DNA from 3 places in the Picosynechococcus sp. PCC 73109 genome. Region 3 is predicted to be linked to each of the others. Evidence: predicted binding sites of a transcription regulator. Region 3 holds the regulator's gene; each other region holds the start of a gene.

Region 1 (6,835 bases), 1.4 Mb from region 3:
CAGCGCTAATTCTCCTCTTTGCCAGTGCGAGCCTAGTCGGCAGTGATGCCACCAACGCCAACCAAGATATTCGCTTTAGCCAAGGAAGCAGCTTTGGGCTATTCTGTGCTGCCGGCGGTCTCATTGCCCTCATCGTGAGTATCTTTTTCTTCTTCCGCTACAAAACCATTGCCCGACTGATGCTCGCGGGTGATAGCTCCCTCCGGCCCAAGAAATCTTACACCATTCAAACCATTAAATTTGGCCTCTTGGCTAACCTCCTGGGCATGATGTTTGCGATCATTGGAGCCGAAGCCTTTGTGGGGCTCGTCCTCGGGAAATCTTTGACCATTCCCCAGGGGGCCGTTTTTTCCAATACATCCCAGCTCATTCAACCGAAAGATCTATTTATCATCCTGGCGAATACCCACACGATCGCCTCCCATTTCACCGGGATTGTCATTGCCCTCTGGCTCCTCGATCGATTGAATAAATAATGTCCTCACCGCTCCTGACGTGACCTATGCAACGTACCCGACTCAATCTCCTCCTGGGGGAAACCCTTGGGCAATTTACCAGTTTTTTTCAAAATCCATGGCGCAAGATGGCCTTGCTCGCCATTTTTCTCCTTTTTGGAAACTTTGTTGCGACGGTTTTTCCGCCGGCTATCGGCCAAGCCATGGCTTGGGATCCGATAGTTGCCATTGGGATCATTTTTTTGGCTGAAGTGATCAACTTTCTCTACTACAGACAAGGCGATCGCCAAACCATTGCCCAAAAAGCGGCCACAAACCCCACTGCGCCCCAGAGCCGACTCTTATTTCAACTGATGCATGTCTTCAAAATTGGGCTCCTGTATGGCCTCACTGTTTCTGCCGTTAACGTCGGTTCGTAGCGAATGTTACCAGAGCTTGCCAAGGGGGAGAAACCGTATCAGAATCAATTGTTCTAGGCATCAACCAAAAATTTCCCCTGTGCTAGAATCAACTCTACATAGGGACTAGCAGCAGGTAAAAAACAGGTCATGTTTGAACGCTTCACAGAAAAAGCTATTAAGGTGATTATGCTCGCCCAAGAGGAAGCGCGTCGCCTTGGTCACAACTTCGTTGGTACGGAGCAAATCCTCCTCGGTCTCATTGGTGAGGGGACTGGCGTTGCCGCTAAGGTACTCCGGTCTATGGGGGTTAATCTCAAGGATGCCCGCATTGAGGTAGAGAAAATTATCGGGCGGGGTTCTGGCTTTGTGGCCGTTGAAATTCCGTTCACGCCCAGGGCAAAACGGGTCTTAGAACTCTCCCTCGAAGAAGCTCGCCAATTGGGTCACAACTATATTGGTACGGAGCATTTGTTACTAGGCTTAATCCGTGAAGGGGAAGGAGTTGCTGCCAGAGTCCTCGAAAATTTAGGGGTTGACCTCTCCAAGGTACGTACCCAGGTAATCCGGATGCTCGGTGAGACCGCAGAAGTCGCAGCGGGTGGCGGTTCTTCCCGGAGTAATAAGACACCGACCTTAGATGAGTTTGGCTCGAATCTGACACAATTAGCCAAAGACAGTAAGCTTGATCCCGTCGTTGGTCGTCAAAATGAAATTGAACGGGTAATTCAAATCCTTGGTCGCCGCACGAAAAATAATCCGGTACTGATTGGCGAACCAGGGGTCGGGAAAACGGCGATCGCCGAAGGTCTTGCCCAAAGAATTTCCAATGGGGATGTGCCTGACATCCTCGAAGAAAAGCGCGTTGTCACCCTCGACATTGGTTTGCTGGTTGCGGGCACGAAATACCGGGGTGAATTTGAAGAACGCCTCAAAAAAATCATGGACGAAATTCGCCAAGCCGGGAATGTGATCCTGGTGATTGACGAAGTTCATACCCTAATCGGTGCGGGTGCTGCGGAAGGGGCGATCGATGCCGCCAATATCCTCAAGCCTGCCCTCGCCCGTGGTGAACTGCAATGTATCGGTGCCACCACCCTTGATGAATATCGCAAGCACATTGAGCGGGATGCGGCCCTTGAGCGGCGTTTCCAGCCCGTAATGGTCGGTGAACCTTCCGTCGAAGAAACCATTGAGATTCTCTTTGGTCTGCGGGAACGCTATGAACAGCACCACAAGCTTAAAATTTTAGATGAAGCCCTTGATGCAGCGGCAAAATTAGCCGACCGTTATATAAGCGATCGCTTCTTACCCGACAAAGCCATTGACTTAATCGATGAAGCGGGTTCCCGTGTCCGGTTGATCAATTCCCAACTGCCCCCCGAAGCCAAGGAACTCGATAAAGAATTGCGCGATGTCCTGAAACAAAAGGATGAAGCGGTACGCTCCCAAGACTTTGATAAAGCGGGTGAACTGCGCGATCGCGAAATGGAAATCAAAACCGAAATTCGGGCGATCGCCGCCAGCCAAAAAGAGAAAAATAGCGACATCGATGCCGTGGTTGATGCTGAAGAAATCGCCCACATCGTCGCCTCTTGGACAGGGGTTCCCCTCAACAAACTCACCGAGAGCGAATCCACCAAGCTCCTCAACATGGAGGATACCCTGCACCAGCGGCTCATTGGTCAAGAAGATGCCGTTAAAGCTGTATCCCGCGCCATTCGTCGGGCCCGTGTTGGCTTGAAAAACCCCAACCGTCCCATTGCCAGCTTCGTCTTCTCTGGCCCCACTGGGGTTGGTAAAACCGAATTAACCAAGGCTTTAGCTGCCTACTTCTTCGGTTCTGAAGATGCGATGATTCGCCTCGACATGTCTGAATTCATGGAGCGGCACACTGTTTCTAAACTGATTGGTTCCCCTCCCGGATACGTCGGTTATAACGAAGGGGGTCAGTTAACCGAAGCCGTTCGTCGTCGTCCTTACACAGTCATTCTCTTTGACGAAATCGAGAAAGCGCACCCCGACATCTTCAACATGCTGCTGCAAATCCTTGAAGATGGACGCTTGACCGACGCGAAGGGACGCACCGTGGACTTCAAGAACACCTTGATTATCTTGACCTCCAACATTGGCTCTAAGGTCATTGAAAAGGGTGGCGGTGGCCTCGGCTTCGAATTTGGCGAAGATGCGGCAGAATCCCAGTACAACCGGATCCGTTCCCTGGTCAACGAAGAACTCAAGCAATACTTCCGTCCAGAGTTCCTCAACCGTCTCGATGAGATTATTGTCTTCCGTCAACTCAACAAAGAAGAGGTTAAAGAAATCTCCGAAATCCTCCTTAAGGACGTCTTCAAGCGCCTGACTGAGCAGGAAATTGAGTTGCAAGTTACCGACAAGTTTAAGGAGCGACTCGTAGAAGAAGGCTACAACCCATCCTATGGTGCCCGTCCATTACGTCGCGCGATTATGCGTCTGTTAGAGGATGTCCTCGCTGAGGAAATTCTTTCTGGCCGCGTTGGTTCTGGTGATACGGCGATCGTCGACATCAATGAAGAAGGTAAAGTGGCCGTCAGTAAAGCAGCAAAACCTTTGGAATTAGCCAAGCAACCTGGTTAACTGTGACCAATCTATAGCCTGTCGATAACCCTAACGTTAATTAAAACCTAAGATGCCAAGAGGAGCTTTCGGGCTCCTTTTTTGTGGTTTGGTTATACGCAATCTAAGTAGAATCCTTAAGTTTTTCTGATTTTTTCGAGAAAATTTAGGGATTAATGTAACAATAGTTACAGAAAAAGTTTTGAGGCACAGTGAGGAAATCTCTATGAAATTGACATATCGTGGTGTTTCCTATGATTCTCTTCCCGCAACCTTAGAAGTGACGGAAGGGGATATCTTAGGTCGTTATCGTGGACAAACGGTGCGGCGACACTGTGTAACGCAAACAGTTGATCGTCCGGATGTTGAGTCAGTACTCCTCCACTATCGGGGTGGCACCTACGCGATTCAGCAACCTGTGGTTAAAGCGACGGCCCAACAGCAACAGGAAGCGGCCGCTGCAGCTTGTCCGGTACGAGTCCCACAGCTCTCTAAATTAATGGGTCAAGATGCCCGGCGTGTGCACTTAGAAAATATGCGTCGCAGCTTAGAACGGCGGATCCGCACGGCCCAAGCTCAGGGGGACGAACAACTGATTACCCTGCTGCAACAGGAATCTAACGCTTTATCCTCGGTGTAAGTTGTGATTTTGATTTAAACTCTTTCTGACTCTGGTGAGAGAACAAGGTAAATCTCCCCAGTAGTCGTAACAGTAAGAATAATGAGTATTCGTTGGAAGTGGATGGAAGCTGCTTCCTTTTTTATTGGGAAAATGGTCGGCGATCGCCTTGGGTCAGGTTTCCTTCTTCGGGAATAATGGGAATCAAGGTGTTTTGGAAGTAACCATGCGCATTTTGTTGGTAGACGATGAACGGGAATTACGGGGCGCCCTTAGCCAAGTGCTCCAACGGGAAGGGCATACCGTAGCATTGGCAGAAACTGGCCAGCAGGGGTTAGAACTGGCCTGCGATCAAGAGTATGATCTACTGATTTTGGATTGGATGTTGCCGCAATATTCGGGGGTTGAAATCTGCCAACGGGTGCGATCGCTAGGCCGCACAACGCCTATTTTATTTTTAACGGCCAAGGATACGGTGGACGACCGGGTTTCTGGTCTGGATGCTGGTGCTGATGATTATTTAGTCAAGCCCTTTGAGTTGCGGGAACTGCTGGCCCGGGTGCGGGCGTTATTAAGGCGATCGCCTGGGGGAGAGCCACCTAATCGTTTAAAGATTGCCGATCTCGAATTAGATATCGCCAACCAAATGGCCTACCGTGCTGGCCGGGCCATCCGTCTCTCGGATCGGGAGTTGCAACTCCTGAGCTATTTTATGGAGCACCCAGCTCAACTCCTGACCCACGAGCAAATTTATCAACACCTCTGGCAAGATGGCGATGAATCCCCCAGCAGTAATGTTTTAGCGGCCCTGGTACGCTTGCTGCGGCGTAAGGTGGAAGCAAAAGGCGATCGCCCTCTAATCCACACCATTTACGGAAAAGGATATTACTTTGGCGAGCAGAATACCTAGGGAGCTGTTTCCTTCTTTTGAATGACAGGGGGAGCCGGCACATCAACATTCGTAGGAGCTGGTCTTGGGGCCGCAGGCGGACTCGGTGGCGTTGCGGTGGATGCAGGTCGATTATTACTCGGTACGGGGGCAAGGGGAGGCACAGTATCCGCCGGATCAGTGAAGTCAAAGGCCGGTGCTGGGGGTTTAATTTCATTGTCGACCACAGCTTTATTATCATTGTTCGTCGGTGTTGTCGCCGCTGCCTCTGGGGTTGGGCGCTCATCAGAGGATGCTTCCGTGGTCTCTTGTGCTTCTGAATTTGTGGTGCTGGTTTTTTCTTCTGTATCTGTGGCAACGACCTTCGTTTTTTTCGCGCCCCCTTGGATTGGTTCTGCGGCAATAGAACCGACGCGATTATTCAAATTTGGTAATTTGGGAAAGTCTTCCACCGTCATGGCCGCCGCAATTTGACGCATTGCATCACCCCAAAGGCGCGCCGCTGTACTACTGGCTCCCCAGGTGGGTTTATTATCGTCATTGCCGAGCCAAACCCCTGTTACCATTTGGGGGATGTAACCAATAAACCATAGGTCTCGCGCCTGATCGGAGGTGCCTGTTTTCCCGGCTACTGGACGACCAATATTTGCTTGGCTGCCAGTACCGCTACTCACGACATTGCGCAGCATATAGGTCATGATGGCGGCACTATCAGAATCGATAGCTTGGATCGGTTTGCGGTTCGCTTGGTAAACGACCTTGCCATTGCGATCAAGAATTCGACTAATGCCATACACAGGCTGATAAGCGCCACCATTTGCGAGGGTGCCATAGGCGGCGGTTAGCTCTAGTAAATTTACTTCCCAGGCTCCCAGAGCTAAGGAATAGGTGGGCTTCATCTCCGATTCAACACCCATGCGGTGGGCGAGATTAATGATCGGGTCCCAACCCACATCAAGCATCACACTCAAGGCGATGGTGTTGATCGATTTTGTCAGGGCTTCTGTGAGGGAAACGGCTTGATTGCTGACGGTACCGGAATAGTTCTTCGGACGGTAGCCATCAATGGCAAATTCTTGGTCAACGTAGGTTGCATTGGGAGACATCCCAGAGGCGATCGCCGCTGCATAGACAAACATTTTGAAGGTTGAACCAGGTTGCCGTTGGGCTTGGGTGACGCGGTTATATTGATTATTTTCAAAATCTAAACCCCCAACCATCGTTTTAATCTGGCCACTGCGGGGATCGATGCTCACCATCGCCGCCTGTTCAAAGCGTTGGTAACGTCCGTAGTTCGTAATTCCTTCCGCCACAACCGCCTCTGACCACTCCTGCCATTGAGGATTTAAGGTCGTTTCAATGACAAAACTGCCCGTTTCCAACTGCTCTGGGGAAAGGTACCGTTTCAGTTCTGCCTTCACATAATCAGCAAAATAGGGGTATTTGCGCAGTAAACGTTGGGGCGTTTGCCGATTCGTTTCAATGGGGGTGGCGATCGCCGTTTCATACTCGGTCTGGGAAATATAACCCTCTTCCCACATCCGCTCTAGCACCTGATCCCGCCGTACTGTCGCCGCCTGGAGATTCACAAACGGTGAATATAAACTGGGGGCTGGCGCTAAACCCGCAATCATCGCCGTTTCCCCTAGGGTCAATTCTTCTAAATTTTTACCAAAATAAACCCAAGCCGCATCCGAGACACCATAGGCCCCGGAGCCTAGATAAACTAAATTTAGATAACTTTCTAGGATTTGCTCCTTGGAGAACTGTTCTTCTAATTTTGTTGCCAAGCGCATTTCCTTGACCTTACGCGCTAGGGTCATTTCCTGGTTCAAAAAGACAATACGCGCCACCTGCTGCGTAATGCTACTGCCCCCTT
Region 2 (6,835 bases), 1.4 Mb from region 3:
ACCTTCGCATCCTCAGTGGAGATTGCCGGAGAAACCACGACATCTTCACCATCCTGCCAGTTGACAGGGGTCGCTACGCTGTAGTTGTCTGTGAGTTGCAGCGAATCCAAAACCCGCAAAATTTCTTGGAAATTCCGACCAGTGCTGGGGGGATAGGTAATGGTTAAACGTACCTTCCGCTCAGGATCAATGACAAAAACTGTCCGCACCGTCACCTTCGGGTTGGCATTGGGGTGGATCATATTGTAGAGGGTAGCGACCTTCTGATCTGCGTCGGACAAAATCGGGTAATTGACAGCGCACCCCTGGGTTTCGTCAATGTCACCCACCCAGCCATTGTGGGAGGCCGTGTCATCAACGCTGAGGGCAATTACCTTAGCATTGCGCTTTTCAAACTCTCCCTTTAACCGAGCCACTTCGCCCAATTCGGTGGTGCACACGGGGGTAAAGTCAGCGGGGTGAGAAAACAAAACAACCCAACTGTCGCCGGCCCAATCGTAAAAATCAATTTCCCCAATGGTGGAATCTTGGGTAAAGTTGGGGGCCACATCGCCTAACCGGAGAGACATAAACTAAACTCCTGATGTTAAATAAACTACCAAAGGATCATTATGGCCCATCTCCCTGGGAAGATGCCAAGGGAGGCGATCGCCACCGGAAAATGATAAGCTGCCGTCACACAGCGCAATATTTATTAACTTTTGTTGCCATTCTTCAAAATCAAAAAAGCCGAGGGTGACAATCAAGCCGGAAAAATGAAATAATAAGCCAGAATTTTTTACGTTAGTAGTTTCAGGCCGCCTGAAGCTTGGTATTTTACATAAATCTAAGAATCATCAAAAAAAGCTGGGAAAAGCCTAGGAGGAATCAATCATAATGAGTAGAGTTGTGAGTGCATTAATGGGGCTCGTCCTCATGTTCGGTTGCGCGTTCTTTAGCGTTCAGCCCCAAGCCCAAGCCCTCGATTTAAGCAATGGCTTTGTTTCTGCAGCCGTGCTCGGTGAGCGTGTTAATCCCGCTGACAAGGTGCTTGAGTCAGAATATGGCAAGAAAATCGACCTAAACAACGCCAGCGTCCGTCTTTTCCGCGAGCTCCGTGGATTTTATCCCACGTTGGCCAAACGCATCATCGAAAATGCCCCCTATGACAGCGTTGAAGATGTATTGAATATCCCCGACCTCAGCGAAAAGCAACTGGCACGGTTAGAGGAAAATTTGGAGCGTTTCACTGTAACACCGCCTGCCGATGTGTTTATTGATGGTGACCAACGTCTAAACACCGGTGACTATTAAAAATACAAACGAAATCTTGATGCGTTTAGGAAGATGTTTGTAAGTCAAACCTAAATTTTTAATGGCAATTAACCTATTCCTGAGGGATAGGTTTTTTTACGGCAATTTTTAAGGTTTGGGGCTCGGTTGGCACAGTCGATAAAACTGAGGTACCCAGCGGGATTCCCAATAAAATGCCCCAAAGGCCAGCACGGGCGCGAGGAGAGTCAGCAGCAGAAAGCAACCCGCCAGGGTTGACAGGGACATCGCGAAAAAATCTTGGGTCAGACGCACCAGGTCATGGTCGAGGAGGCCCCCTTTCCCGACCCGGTAGGCAATACGGAACGTTTCGCTGGTCATAAGCTGCCCGAAAAAGGCACCATTTTCCAGAAAGCTAAAACTGGCCAACAGGGCATAGAGAGTTTGTTCACCGGAGACATGGCAAAAATATTTGCCGAGGGCAAAGTACAAGCAAATAAAGACGGCGGCAATTTCTAAGAGATGGCCCATGGCGATAATGGCGATTTGATCCCAACCCGTCAGGATCAAAAGGATTTGCAGGAGAGTCAGACCTGCCAAGGTGATTAGGGTGCCGCGATTGCGACGGTATTGCCAAGCGAGATAGGCGATCGCCCCGTAGAGTAGCCACAAAATAATGCTGGCGCGGCCGAGGGCGAGGGTAATTCCACCCCCAAAGATAAAGTCAAAACTCGGCACAGCGGGATAGCCAAACAGCCAAAAGGCGATCGCGTGACCAATTTCATGGACGAGGGTGAGAAAGGTATTCAGAATAAAGCGACTGGGGGGCAGCAAAAAGAGAATCAGACCCAGACTACCGCCAATGAGGAGCGCCTGGGGGGTATCCGGAGGCAGTTGCCGTGACCGGGGGCGCTGGTTGGGGATTTGGGACGGCAGAGCACCATGGAGAGAAAAACAGGTTTTGAGGAGGTATTGTCGTTGCTGGCGATGGTAGACATTGAGGTAAACTTTTTCGACATCGTCCAGGGAGAAATGCTGCAAAGCCTGCTGGATAATCTGGCAATAATCTTGGCGATCGCGCTGGTCAATGACCGTTAACTTGATCACCAAGGCCCCAGCAGAAGGGGTAACTTTGATACTCCATAGATAAGCAGCGAGTAGCTGCCGGAGTTTCAGGGTGAGATCATCGTTTTTGAGGGCTGCCTTTTTAGGTGATTCTTGGGCACTGAGTGCTTCCGGGGAGGGTTCCCGTTCGGCTGGGGAGAGTAAGCCCGCTACAATTGTCCATTCCCAGTCGGGGGTAACTTCCCCAAATCGAATACCTTCAACAGTAAAGGTTTCTGTGATCGTGTGCTCCCAGATTTTCTGCCAAGGGGTAAGGATTTGTTTGGCGATCGCCTGGTCGGGGACATTAAAACCTTCGAGTTGAATTTTGAGGTGCTTATCAGTCACTCGTTTGAGCATCACCCGGATCTGGTGGGGTTGAAACGCTTGCCTTAACACCTGGGCGATCGCCTGGGGATTTCCCTGTTCCGCCAATCGACGCAAATCCGACTCTTTCACAGCACAACCATTCTGGAGGGGAGCATTTCGATTATGCCACCAGACTCCCTTGGCCACAAAAATAGGGAAAAACAGTTTCGTCTTTCCCCAATTATTTATTGTGAAGTAATTTTGGTGTGAAGTCCCCCTTTGAAGGGGGATTTAGGGGGATGTCCTAGGCCGCAACCGCTTCTGATTTCTTACTGTTACGAATCCCTTCAATCGCCTCAGCATAACTGGGGGCTTTGAAAACAGCAGAGCCTGCAACAATCGCATTCGCACCCGCATCAATCACTTGCCACGCATTAGCAGGCTTGATCCCACCATCGACTTCAATCCAAGGATCCAGGCCGCGCTCATCACACATGGCCCGGAGTTTTTCAATCTTGTTTACCATCGAAGGAATGAAGCTTTGGCCGCCGAACCCAGGGTTTACGCTCATGATCAAAATCAGGTCACAAACATCAAGGACGTGCTCAATGATGTCAAGGGGCGTAGAAGGATTCAGCACAACCCCAGATTTTTTACCCAGTTCACGAATCTGGCAGAGGGTGCGGTGGAGATGGGGAGACGCATTGTGTTCGGCGTGGACGGAGATAATGTCAGCGCCAGCTTTAGCAAAATTTGCCACGTATTTTTCCGGCTCAACGATCATCAAATGCACATCCAAAGGCTTTTTGGTGTAGGGACGAATCGCCTCAACGATTAACGGCCCAATGGTGATATTCGGGACAAAACGACCATCCATGACATCGACGTGGATCCAATCAGCGCCAGCCTCATCGACTGCTTTAATTTCTTCACCAAGGCGGCTAAAATCCGCTGAAAGAATGGACGGGGAAACTACAATTTTCTTGTCAGTCATGGTGGGTGGATTCCTCTTATTATCTCAAGAATTCTAAGTTGGTATCAATATTAACAAAAGTTTGTATCAATATTTTTTGTGGCCTAGCCTGGGTGGAGCATTGTTTCAGGAAACACTGACCTAGCGCTGGGGGGGGCGTAGAGGCCCATCGGTTTGTACAGGGATCAAAATACTATTTAATTTACGCAGTTGTTCAGCTGTGCCCATACAAATTAAAAAGTCCCCAGATAACAGTAAGGTATCACCCGTCGGCCCAGGAATAAGGCTGCCATCTTGACGGCGAATGGCGAGGACGAGGGCGCCGGACTGTACCCTGAGTCGAGCTTCACTGAGGCTTTTGCCAATGTAACCGCCGCAATTGCTATCCACACGGATTTCTTCGAGGTAGTAAGACCGTTCTGCGCCAGTCAAAATGCCATCAACAAAATCCATAACCTGGGGTCTAAGGGCAGCGGCGGCCAGGCGACGTCCCCCGGTAATGTAGGGAGAAACAACGGCATCGGCTCCGGCACGGCGTAATTTTTCCACGGCTTCTTCGGTACTGGCCCTGGCGATCGCCCGAATTTTTGGATTCAATGTTTTGGCAGAGAGTACCGTATAGAGATTTTCTGCATCGGAGCTGAGGGCCGCCACCAAACAAGTTGCCCGGTCGATTTTCGCTTCATGGAGATGTTGATCGAGGGTGGCATCTCCTTGGATGCAAATGTAGCCTTGATCCTGAGCGGCTTCGATAATGTCGGGATCTTGGTCAATGACGACAAAGGGAATATTTTCGGCGAGAAATTCCCGGGCCACCTGCTGCCCTGTGCGACCGAGGCCACAAACAATGTAATGGTTATTGAGACGACTAATTTGCTGCTGATACTGTTTCAATTTTTTTATCTCCTGAAAATAGCCGCTAATCATTGCTTCGATGAAACGGTTGACGATATAACCAACCGCAATCAAGCCCAAAAAAATCAGAATAATGGTGAATATCCGAGAGCGATCGCCTAGGGGATGAATTTCCCCAAAGCCCACCGTGGCTAAGGTGATCATCGTCATGTAGGCCGCATCTACCCATGACCACTGCTCCACGACAATAAACCAACTTGTCCCCAGCAGAAACAGCGCCACAAGCATCAGCAGACCCAATTGCAGTTGCCCCCTGAGGCGTCTATATTTTTGCTCAATGCTGTACACCGATGAACCTCAAGATAAGTCTGATGTTTGTAAGGAAAGTTGCAGACAATTTCAGCCGACCCGTAGGAAGCTAAAAAAACATAGAATTTCTTTAGCTCATTCCCCCCTTGTATTTAGCAAAAAAGATTACCCATTGGCTAAACTGAAATTTAACTTTGAGTCTCGCCATCGAAGAGGAGTAACCCGTGAGTCCCCAAACGCTACTGAACCATTCCCCAGCCCAAAGCTTTAACCCAACTCAGTTCGATCAGTATGTGATGCATACCTATGGGCGCTTTCCGGTGGCGATCGCCAAGGGGGAAGGATGTCGTCTGTGGGATACCGAAGGGAAAAGTTATCTCGATTTTGTCGCAGGCATTGCCACCTGCACCCTGGGCCATGCCCACCCAGCCCTGATCCAAGCGGTCAGTGCGCAGATTCAAAAACTGCACCATATTTCTAACCTCTACTACATCCCAGAGCAAGGTGCTTTAGCCCAGTGGATCGTCGAACATTCCTGTGCCGATAAAGTCTTTTTCTGTAACTCCGGGGCCGAAGCCAACGAAGCAGCAATTAAATTAGTCCGTAAATATGCCCATACCGTCTCAGATTTCCTCGAACAACCCGTGATCCTTTCGGCGAAATCGAGCTTCCATGGGCGTACCCTTGCAACGATTACCGCCACCGGACAACCCAAATACCAAAAACATTTCGACCCGCTCCCCGATGGGTTTGCCTACGTGCCCTACAACGACATTCGCGCCCTCGAAGAAGCGATCACCGACATCGATGAAGGGAACCGCCGCGTCGCCGCCATTATGCTCGAAGCCCTCCAGGGAGAAGGGGGCGTCCGGCCTGGTGATGTGGAATATTTCCAAGCAGTGCGGCGCATTTGTGACGAAAACGGAATTCTCCTTGTCCTCGATGAAGTGCAAGTTGGCGTTGGGAGAACTGGCAAATACTGGGGCTACGAAAACCTCGGCATTGAACCGGATATTTTCACCAGTGCGAAGGGATTAGCAGGAGGAATCCCCATTGGCGCGATGATGTGCAAGGATTCCTGTGCGGTCTTTAACCCTGGGGAACACGCCAGCACCTTTGGCGGTAACCCATTCTCCTGTGCGGCGGCCCTAGCGGTGGTTGAAACCCTCGAACAGGAAAACCTACTCGAAAATGTCAACGCCCGTGGGGAGCAGCTCCGGGCGGGCTTAAAGACCCTGGCCGAAAAATATCCCTACTTCAGCGATGTCCGGGGCTGGGGTTTGATCAATGGTATGGAAATTAAAGCAGACCTCGAACTCACCTCCATTGAAGTGGTCAAAGCAGCGATGGAAAAGGGTTTACTGTTGGCTCCCGCTGGCCCGAAGGTAATCCGATTTGTGCCGCCTCTGATTGTTTCCGCCGCAGAAATCAATGAGGCGATCGCCCTTTTAGACCAGACCCTCGCTGCCATGGCTCTCTAAATTTCTTTATCCTGCCCAAAGCAATAAAAAGCTCCCCCATTGTTAAAAAATCGGGGAGTTTTATTTTTACATGCTTGGCCCAGTGGGAATTACACCGTAACGGGGGTGGGAGTAGAGGTTTCTTCCTGTTCTAAAAATTCCGTTAACTGGGTTTCGATGCTGTCTTTGACGATCTGGCGATATTCCAGGAAATGCTCGTTGTGGGCGCAGAGGGTGAGGTAATGCTCAAAAACTGCCGGATTGTGGCGCAAAATACCAAATAAATGGTGCCAGAAGCGCCAGCGGGTATCCCGTTTAATGCCCTGTCGCCAAATGACGATCGCCAATGCCTTGAGATCGACCAGGCTGGGCAACTTGGCCGGGGGATGACATTTGGGCGCGCCCAATTTCAGGAAACAACGGTAAATGCGGTCTAAATAAAGGTGGGGATCGTAGAGTTGCCAAAAGGCGTGGACATACTCATTGGCAATGTCTTCGAGGGGACGGGTGGGGATGAAATTCATCAGGGTCGTTTGGTTGATGTTGCCGTCCTTTTTCGCCCGGAGTCGCCCTT
Region 3 (6,835 bases):
TTTGTTGTACTCCATATTTCCAGGCGGGCAGAGAGCTTAATATTGCGTCGTCCAGTTTCTCCGCCCGTCGGTGGCATGATAATTAGTTCTCCTTGGGTACTGAGTTCAAAACGGCAGTCCGGATTGTTTTGGCACAACTCGAAGAATTGTTCGCCATTGAGTCGCCATGTATCGGGAAGACTGAGGGTAAAATTCATTGCGCTAGACCCCATCGACAGAAAATTTTGTCTGCATCCAGCTTAGCTTGTCTGTTTCAGAAAAAGGCGATCGCCTATTCTGCTATTTCTTTCAACTCGGCAAAGCGTAACTTTGCGGATCGTGCCCGGGGATTTTGGTTAATTTCCGTTTCACTGGCAACCATTGGCTTTTTTGTTAGAACCCGCCAAATGTCCCGCTGCCGGAAGGCATTTTTGACGAGACGATCTTCTAAACTATGGAAACTAATAATCCCTAATCGGCCTTGGGGTTTAAGCCATTGGGGGGCATTGACTAATAGATATTGCAGCGCATCGAGTTCACCATTGACGGCAATACGTAATGCTTGAAAGACCCTTGTTGCCGGATGAATTTTCGCTTTTCTGGCCTTGGGATGATAGGTATAAAACACAATTTCTTCTAATTCTTTGGTTGTCTGAATCGGGCGTTTCATGACTATTTTTTTCGCAATTTGTCGTGACAATCGTTCATCACCATACTCATAGAATAAATTCGCCAACGCCTTTTCCTCATAGGTGTTGACAATATCCGCCGCTGTTAATGTCTGTTGTTGATCCATGCGCATATCCAAGGGGGCATCAAAACGAAAACTAAAGCCGCGATCGCCTTGATCAAATTGCACCGAACTCACCCCAAGATCAGCGATAATCCCATCAAATTTTTCTCCTTGGGGATTATATTCGCCAAAATTTGACCGCACCGCCCGGAAGCGATCGCCAAAGGATTTTAATCGTTCTGACGCCGCGGCGATCGCCTGGCTATCCCGGTCTACCCCCGTCACCCGCACATCGGGATATTGTTGCAAAATCAATTCTGTATGGCCACCTCCCCCCAGGGTTACATCGAGGTAATGCCCCCCTGGTTTTACTCCCAAGCCCGCTATCAACTCTTCTCGCAACACCGAAATATGCTTAAACTCTGCCGCCATGAATCCATCCAATAAAAAACAAAATCCCCCTATCACTGAGGGGGAACCCAAGGGCGATCGCCACAGGACATTACATCCCCATAATTTCGTAGCCAGAATCCACATAGAGCACTTGACCCGTGACCCCACTCGAAAGATCACTACAGAGGAACGCCGCCGCATTACCCACTTCCTTTTGGGTTACAGTTCGGCGCAAAGGAGCCGTTGCTTCCACGTGATGAATCATATCGAGAATGCCACCCACCGCCGAGGAAGCCAAAGTCCGGATCGGGCCAGCCGAAATGGCATTCACACGAATATTACTGGGGCCGAGGTCTGCCGCTAGGTAACGCACACTCATTTCAAGGGCCGACTTTGCCACACCCATCACATTGTAATTGGGGATGACTTTCACCCCACCCAAATAAGTCAGGGTCACAATGGCGCCCCCTTCGGTCATCACGGTTTTCGCCCCCCGCGCCAAACGCGTTAAAGAATAGGCACTAATGTCAAGGGCCGTATTAAACCCATCCCGTGAAGTATCACTAAAATCACCCGTCAAATCTTCGCGGTTCGCAAAGGCAAGACAGTGGATCAAAATATCTAACTTGCCCCACTCTTTTTTGACAGACTCAAACACTTGATCCACCTGGGCATCATCCTGCACATTACAGGGGAGGAAAAGAGAAGGGTTGAGGGGCGCCACAAGCTCACCTACTTTTTTCTCAAACCGTCCCTTATCATCGGGGAGATAGGTAACCCCAATATTCGCCCCGGCGGCATGTAATTGTTGGGCGATCCCCCAGGCAATGGACTTATTATTTGCAATCCCAGTGACTAGGGCATTTTTTCCGGTTAAATCAAGCATATGGGTTCTCAAAAAGTATAAAAAATTAAAGCCAAGAAGCCAGCGTATATTATCTTCGCGCTCTGGTGACTCCGATGCAAACGGCTACTTTAGGGCAAATCAGGGAAAATTCTGCAAAATGCCTGGGAACTAACCCAGAAATCCATAATTATTTTGAAGCAAAAAGTACAAAATACTATACCAGAGTAAGATTTAGTTTAAGGGGAATGCTCATGGTCTCTGCACACTGAGCGCTGATATTTCACCCATCACGGTGGGGAACTGTTGCCCAACAGAATCTATGATGTACAACCCTGATTTCAACCAACCTCCTTTCTCTTCTGCCAATCCAGTGCCTGAACTACCTGCGACTCAAATTACAGACCTTGCGACAGCGTTTCGTCAGTTTCACAGTGGCCCCTTCCCACCTGTTGTGGAGAACTATGACCGGGGCAAGACGATCTTTTTTCCGGGGGACCCAGCGGAACGGGTTTATTTTCTTCTGAAAGGGGCTGTCCGGCTGTCTCGGGTCTATGAAGCGGGGGAAGAAATTACGGTGGCCCTACTCCGGGAGAATAGTGTCTTTGGGGTTTTATCGCTACTCACGGGACAAAAGTCGGATCGCTTTTACCATGCAGTGGCTTTTACCCCTGTAGAACTGTTATCGGCTCCCATTGAGCAGGTGCAAAAGGCGCTTAATGAGCACCCAGAATTGGCGATGTTAATGCTAAAGGGGCTGTCGTCACGGATTTTACAAACGGAGATGATGATTGAAACCCTGGCCCACCGGGATATGGGATCACGTCTGGTGAGTTTCTTGTTAATTCTCTGTCGAGATTTTGGGGTGCCGACCGATGAGGGGATTCGCATTGATCTCAAACTGTCCCACCAGGCGATCGCCGAAGCAATTGGTTCTACACGGGTGACAGTAACGCGCCTCCTGGGAGAACTCCGGGAACAGGACATGATTTCGATTTATAAGAAAAAAATTACCGTCCATGACCCCGTAAACCTGAGTCAACAGTTCGCTTAACGCTAAAGTAGAGAAGTCATACTTGTGTGTTTGGATGTCACCTTTTTGTTAAATGACCAGTGCTTTTGTACTAATCTTTTCAGTTTTAATCTTGGGGGGCATCCTGGCGGCACTGGGCGATCGCCTTGGTAGTAAGGTCGGCAAAGCGCGGCTTACATTATTTAATCTGCGGCCAAAACAGACGGCGGTGGTCGTCACGGTCATGACGGGGACAGTGATCGCCGCCAGCACCTTGGGGTTATTGTTTGGCTTGAGCAAGTCCTTGCGCCAGGGAGTTTTTCAGTTGGACGAAATCCTCGCCCAGCGGCGGCAAGAGTTGATGGATGTGACGGCGGAAAAGGAAAAGATTGAAAAAGAGTTACAGGCCGCGAGGGACGATCGCCTAGAAGCAGAACAAGATTTACAAGAAATTGAAGCAAAATTTGAAACGGCCCAAACGCAACTGGCGGGTTTTCGGGAACAGGCCAGCGAACTTCAGGCTGATATTAATGCGCTCACCACAGAGCAAACGACCTTGCGGCAACAGCGCGATCGCCTCCAGGCCCAAAGTGAAACCCTCCGCGCCCAACTTAACCAACAAAACACCATTGTTGAGGAACGCTCCCAGCAGATCGAAGCCCTAGAAGCCCAACAAAGTGAGCTCCAAGCCGAGATCAACCAGCGCGATGGTCGCATTGCCCAACTCGACCAGGCGATCGCCCAAAAGGATCAAGTGCTCACGGGCCTAGAAAATCAGATTGGCTCCCTAGAACAGCAAATTGATATCCTTGAAGCCAACTACATCAATTTCCGGAGTGGGAATGTCGCCCTCACGACAGGGCAAGTTTTAGCCTTTGGGGTGGTGCGGATTATTGATCCCAAAGCAGCCAGCCAAGCCGTTGATCAGCTGCTCCGGGAAGCGAATCGCAACGCGATCATTGCCACCGGAGGCGTTAATCCTGACTTTGAGGCGCGGGTGGTGCAAATTACCAATGCCCAAGTGCAACAACTCCTAGGGCAAATTGCCGATGGTCGGGACTACGTGGTGCGCCTCCTGGCAGCGGGGAACTACCTCCAGGGGGAAGGTTCCGTCCAAGTATTTGCGGATGTGACTTTAAATGAGCAGGTTTTTCGTGCCGGGGAAGTGATTGCCACTTTGTCCCTAGAGGAGCTCAGTGTGCAAAATCCTAGTGCCGCCCGGCGTCCAGTGGATTTTCTGTTGGGGGCAGCGCAATTCCGGGCGCGGCGAGCCGGGGTTCTCGGAGATATCCAGGTTAAAGATGGCAATGTCGGTCACATTATCAATTTTGTCGAAGCCCTCAATAATGCGCCAGAACCCGTGACAGAAATTCGGGCGATCGCCATCGAAAATGGTTTTACGGCTGGCCCCCTCCGCTTAGAATTAGTGGGCCTCAGTAACGGTAGAATCGTCATCAGACAATAGGATTAAAAGAGTACATGAGCGTTTATCTTGGGTTTGACCCAGGCCGTGACAAATGTGGCCTTGCGGCGCTGGATGACCAAGGGCAATTGTTGAACCACGGCGTCATTGCAGCGGATCAAGCGCCCAACATCGCGAAAGAATGGTGCCAAAGGTATGGTGTTTCCCTGGTGGTCATGGGCAATCAAACGACGGCTAAAGAATGGCATCAAAAGCTCACGGCTGTTTTGCCCCCAGCCATGGCGATCGCCTTTATAAATGAACGCAATAGTACCCTCGAAGCCCGCGATCGCTATTGGCAGATGTATCCGCCCAATTTGTTCCAGAGATTGCTCCCCCAGGGAATGCGCTTACCTCCCCGACCGATTGACGATATCGTGGCGATTTTATTGGTCGAACGCTATCTCAACCCAGCCTAAACAGCAAAAAAGATGGGCCAGAATCCGACCCATCTCGACGATTGGGGTGTGAGCTTAACCTAGAGTTTCGCGAAGTTGCTGTTTGGCAGTGTGGAGGGCTTCGGGTAATTTGCTGGCATCCCGTCCCCCGGCTTGGGCCAGGTTCGGACGACCACCGCCGCCACCACCGCAGAGTTTAGCAATGCCGCCGATAAATTTACCAGCTTGTACTTTTTTGCCTTTGTAAATCCCTTCGCTAAAGGCGGCCACCAGGGAAACCTTGCCGTCTTCTGGGGTTGACCCTAAGACCACTGCTGCCTCACCCAGTTTTTGCTGGAGCCGTTCAGCTGCAGTTTGGAGGGCCTTGGCATCGAGATCGCCCATATTTTCCACGAGGATCTTAAATTCGCCGACAGTTTCCGCTTGGTTCACGAGGGCTTCGGATTTGGCGATCGCCAGCTCACCTTTGACCTTTTCTAATTCCTTTTGGGTGTTGCGCAGTTCCGCCTGGATATTTTCTACCCGTTCGGTGATTTCTTCCGGTTTGGCTTTAAATTTATCGCCGAGGTCTTTGACCACCTGATCGCGCACCTTGAGGTATTCCAGTACCGCTGGGCCAGCCACAGCTTCAATGCGGCGGATCCCAGAAGAAATGCCCGTTTCAGAAATGATTTTGAACAGGCCAATTTCAGCGGTATTTTTCACGTGGGTGCCACCACAAAGCTCCATGGACACCCCAGGAAAATCCACAACTCGCACTTCTTCGCCGTACTTTTCACCGAACATGGCCACGGCTCCCTTCGCTTTGGCCTCAGCAATGGGCATCACTGCCACTTGGCCTTCGTGGGCTTCAGCAATCCAAATATTGATTTGGGCCTCAATTTGGGTCAATTCGGCAGCGGTTAACGCCCTGGGGCAATTAAAGTCAAACCGCAGGCGATCAAAGTCCACTAAAGAACCCGCCTGGGAAATGGAGTCATCCACAATGTTTTTTAGGGCTGCTTGCAATAAATGGGTTGCGGTGTGATTCGCCTGGGCGCGACGACGACAGGCCCGATCAATGGTGGCATTAACTGTGTCGCCGACCGTTAAACTGCCCCGCTCTACTTTGCCATGGTGGACAAAGAAACCCGACTCTTTCTGGACATCGTTAATGCGGACGACGAGTTGATCGCCAGAGAAATAACCGCGATCGCCAATTTGTCCCCCAGACTCTGCGTAGAAAGGTGTTTGGTTACAAATCAGTTGCACCACTGCCCCGGCTTCGGCGGTTTCTACCCGGTGGCCATCCACGAGAACGGCTTCAATTTTGACCTGGGATTGCAGATCCGTATAGCCTAAAAAGGCTGTGGGGTGGATGTGTTCAGCCAATTCATCAAGGCTGCCTTGGACGGTGAGGTCAATGGTTTCATGGGCGGCTTTGGAGCGTTCCTGCTGCTTTTTCATCTCCGCTTGATAGCCTTCAGCATCAACCGTTAAACCGTTCTCTTCGGCAATTTCTTGGGTGAGTTCAAAGGGGAACCCAAAGGTATCGAATAGCGTAAACGCATCGACCCCAGAAATTTGTTTTTCTTCCTTGGCGATAATATCTGCGAGAAGTTTTTCGCCCCGTTCGAGGGTCTTGAGGAAATTGTTTTCTTCCCGCTCCAATTCCTGTTTAATGAAACTTTCCCGTTCGCGGGTGTTGGGATAGGCGGCCTCTGAGAGTTGAATCGCTGTTTCTGCCACCTGGTTAATAAAATTCCCGTCAATGCCGATCAGTCGACCGTGACGCACAACCCGTCGAATTAAGCGCCGCAATACGTAACCCCGATCGGTGTTAGAAGCGGTAATCCCATCGGCAATCATGTGGACGACAGAACGCACATGGTCACCAATCACTTTTAAGGAAACCTTTGTTTTTTCGTCGGCTTTTTCGTAGTGAATCCCGGCAGCTTTGGCGGCCGTTTCAATAATTGGAAAGATCAGATCTGTTTCGTAATTGTTGGGCACCCGTTGGAGGATTTGCGCCATG

What was found. The regulator NtcA, encoded in region 3, controls nitrogen genes in cyanobacteria. The targets are predictions, from matches to a motif close to TTTGTANCNNNNGNTACAAA.
Region 1: AWQ23_RS00840 (DUF4278 domain-containing protein) is a predicted target of NtcA. The motif match lies at 3,624-3,643, and genes of this name have one in related genera.
Region 2: rpe (ribulose-phosphate 3-epimerase) is a predicted target of NtcA. The motif match lies at 3,697-3,716, and genes of this name have one in related genera.

Annotation. Positions count from the first base shown of each region.
Region 1 is NZ_CP013998.1:155,741-162,575, reverse strand. It holds gene AWQ23_RS00855 (DUF3611 family protein) at 1-476, shown strand, start outside; gene AWQ23_RS00850 (DUF565 domain-containing protein) at 503-874, shown strand; gene AWQ23_RS00845 (ATP-dependent Clp protease ATP-binding subunit) at 1,004-3,469, shown strand; gene AWQ23_RS00840 (DUF4278 domain-containing protein) at 3,675-4,088, shown strand; gene rppA (two-component system response regulator RppA) at 4,294-4,977, shown strand; gene AWQ23_RS00830 (transglycosylase domain-containing protein) at 4,974-6,835, opposite strand, start outside.
Region 2 is NZ_CP013998.1:362,939-369,773, forward strand. It holds gene AWQ23_RS01755 (peroxiredoxin) at 1-569, opposite strand, end outside; gene AWQ23_RS16125 (hypothetical protein) at 573-746, opposite strand; gene psbU (photosystem II complex extrinsic protein PsbU) at 877-1,293, shown strand; gene AWQ23_RS01765 (hypothetical protein) at 1,402-2,814, opposite strand; gene rpe (ribulose-phosphate 3-epimerase) at 2,969-3,658, opposite strand; gene AWQ23_RS01775 (TrkA family potassium uptake protein) at 3,779-4,780, opposite strand; gene AWQ23_RS01780 (acetylornithine transaminase) at 5,026-6,282, shown strand; gene AWQ23_RS01785 (B12-binding domain-containing radical SAM protein) at 6,372-6,835, opposite strand, start outside.
Region 3 is NZ_CP013998.1:1,781,064-1,787,898, reverse strand. It holds gene AWQ23_RS08595 (Uma2 family endonuclease) at 1-197, opposite strand, end outside; gene rsmH (16S rRNA (cytosine(1402)-N(4))-methyltransferase RsmH) at 272-1,144, opposite strand; gene fabI (enoyl-ACP reductase FabI) at 1,215-1,991, opposite strand; gene ntcA (global nitrogen regulator NtcA) at 2,272-3,003, shown strand; gene AWQ23_RS08575 (DUF3084 domain-containing protein) at 3,056-4,426, shown strand; gene AWQ23_RS08570 (pre-16S rRNA-processing nuclease YqgF) at 4,441-4,842, shown strand; gene alaS (alanine--tRNA ligase) at 4,897-6,835, opposite strand, start outside.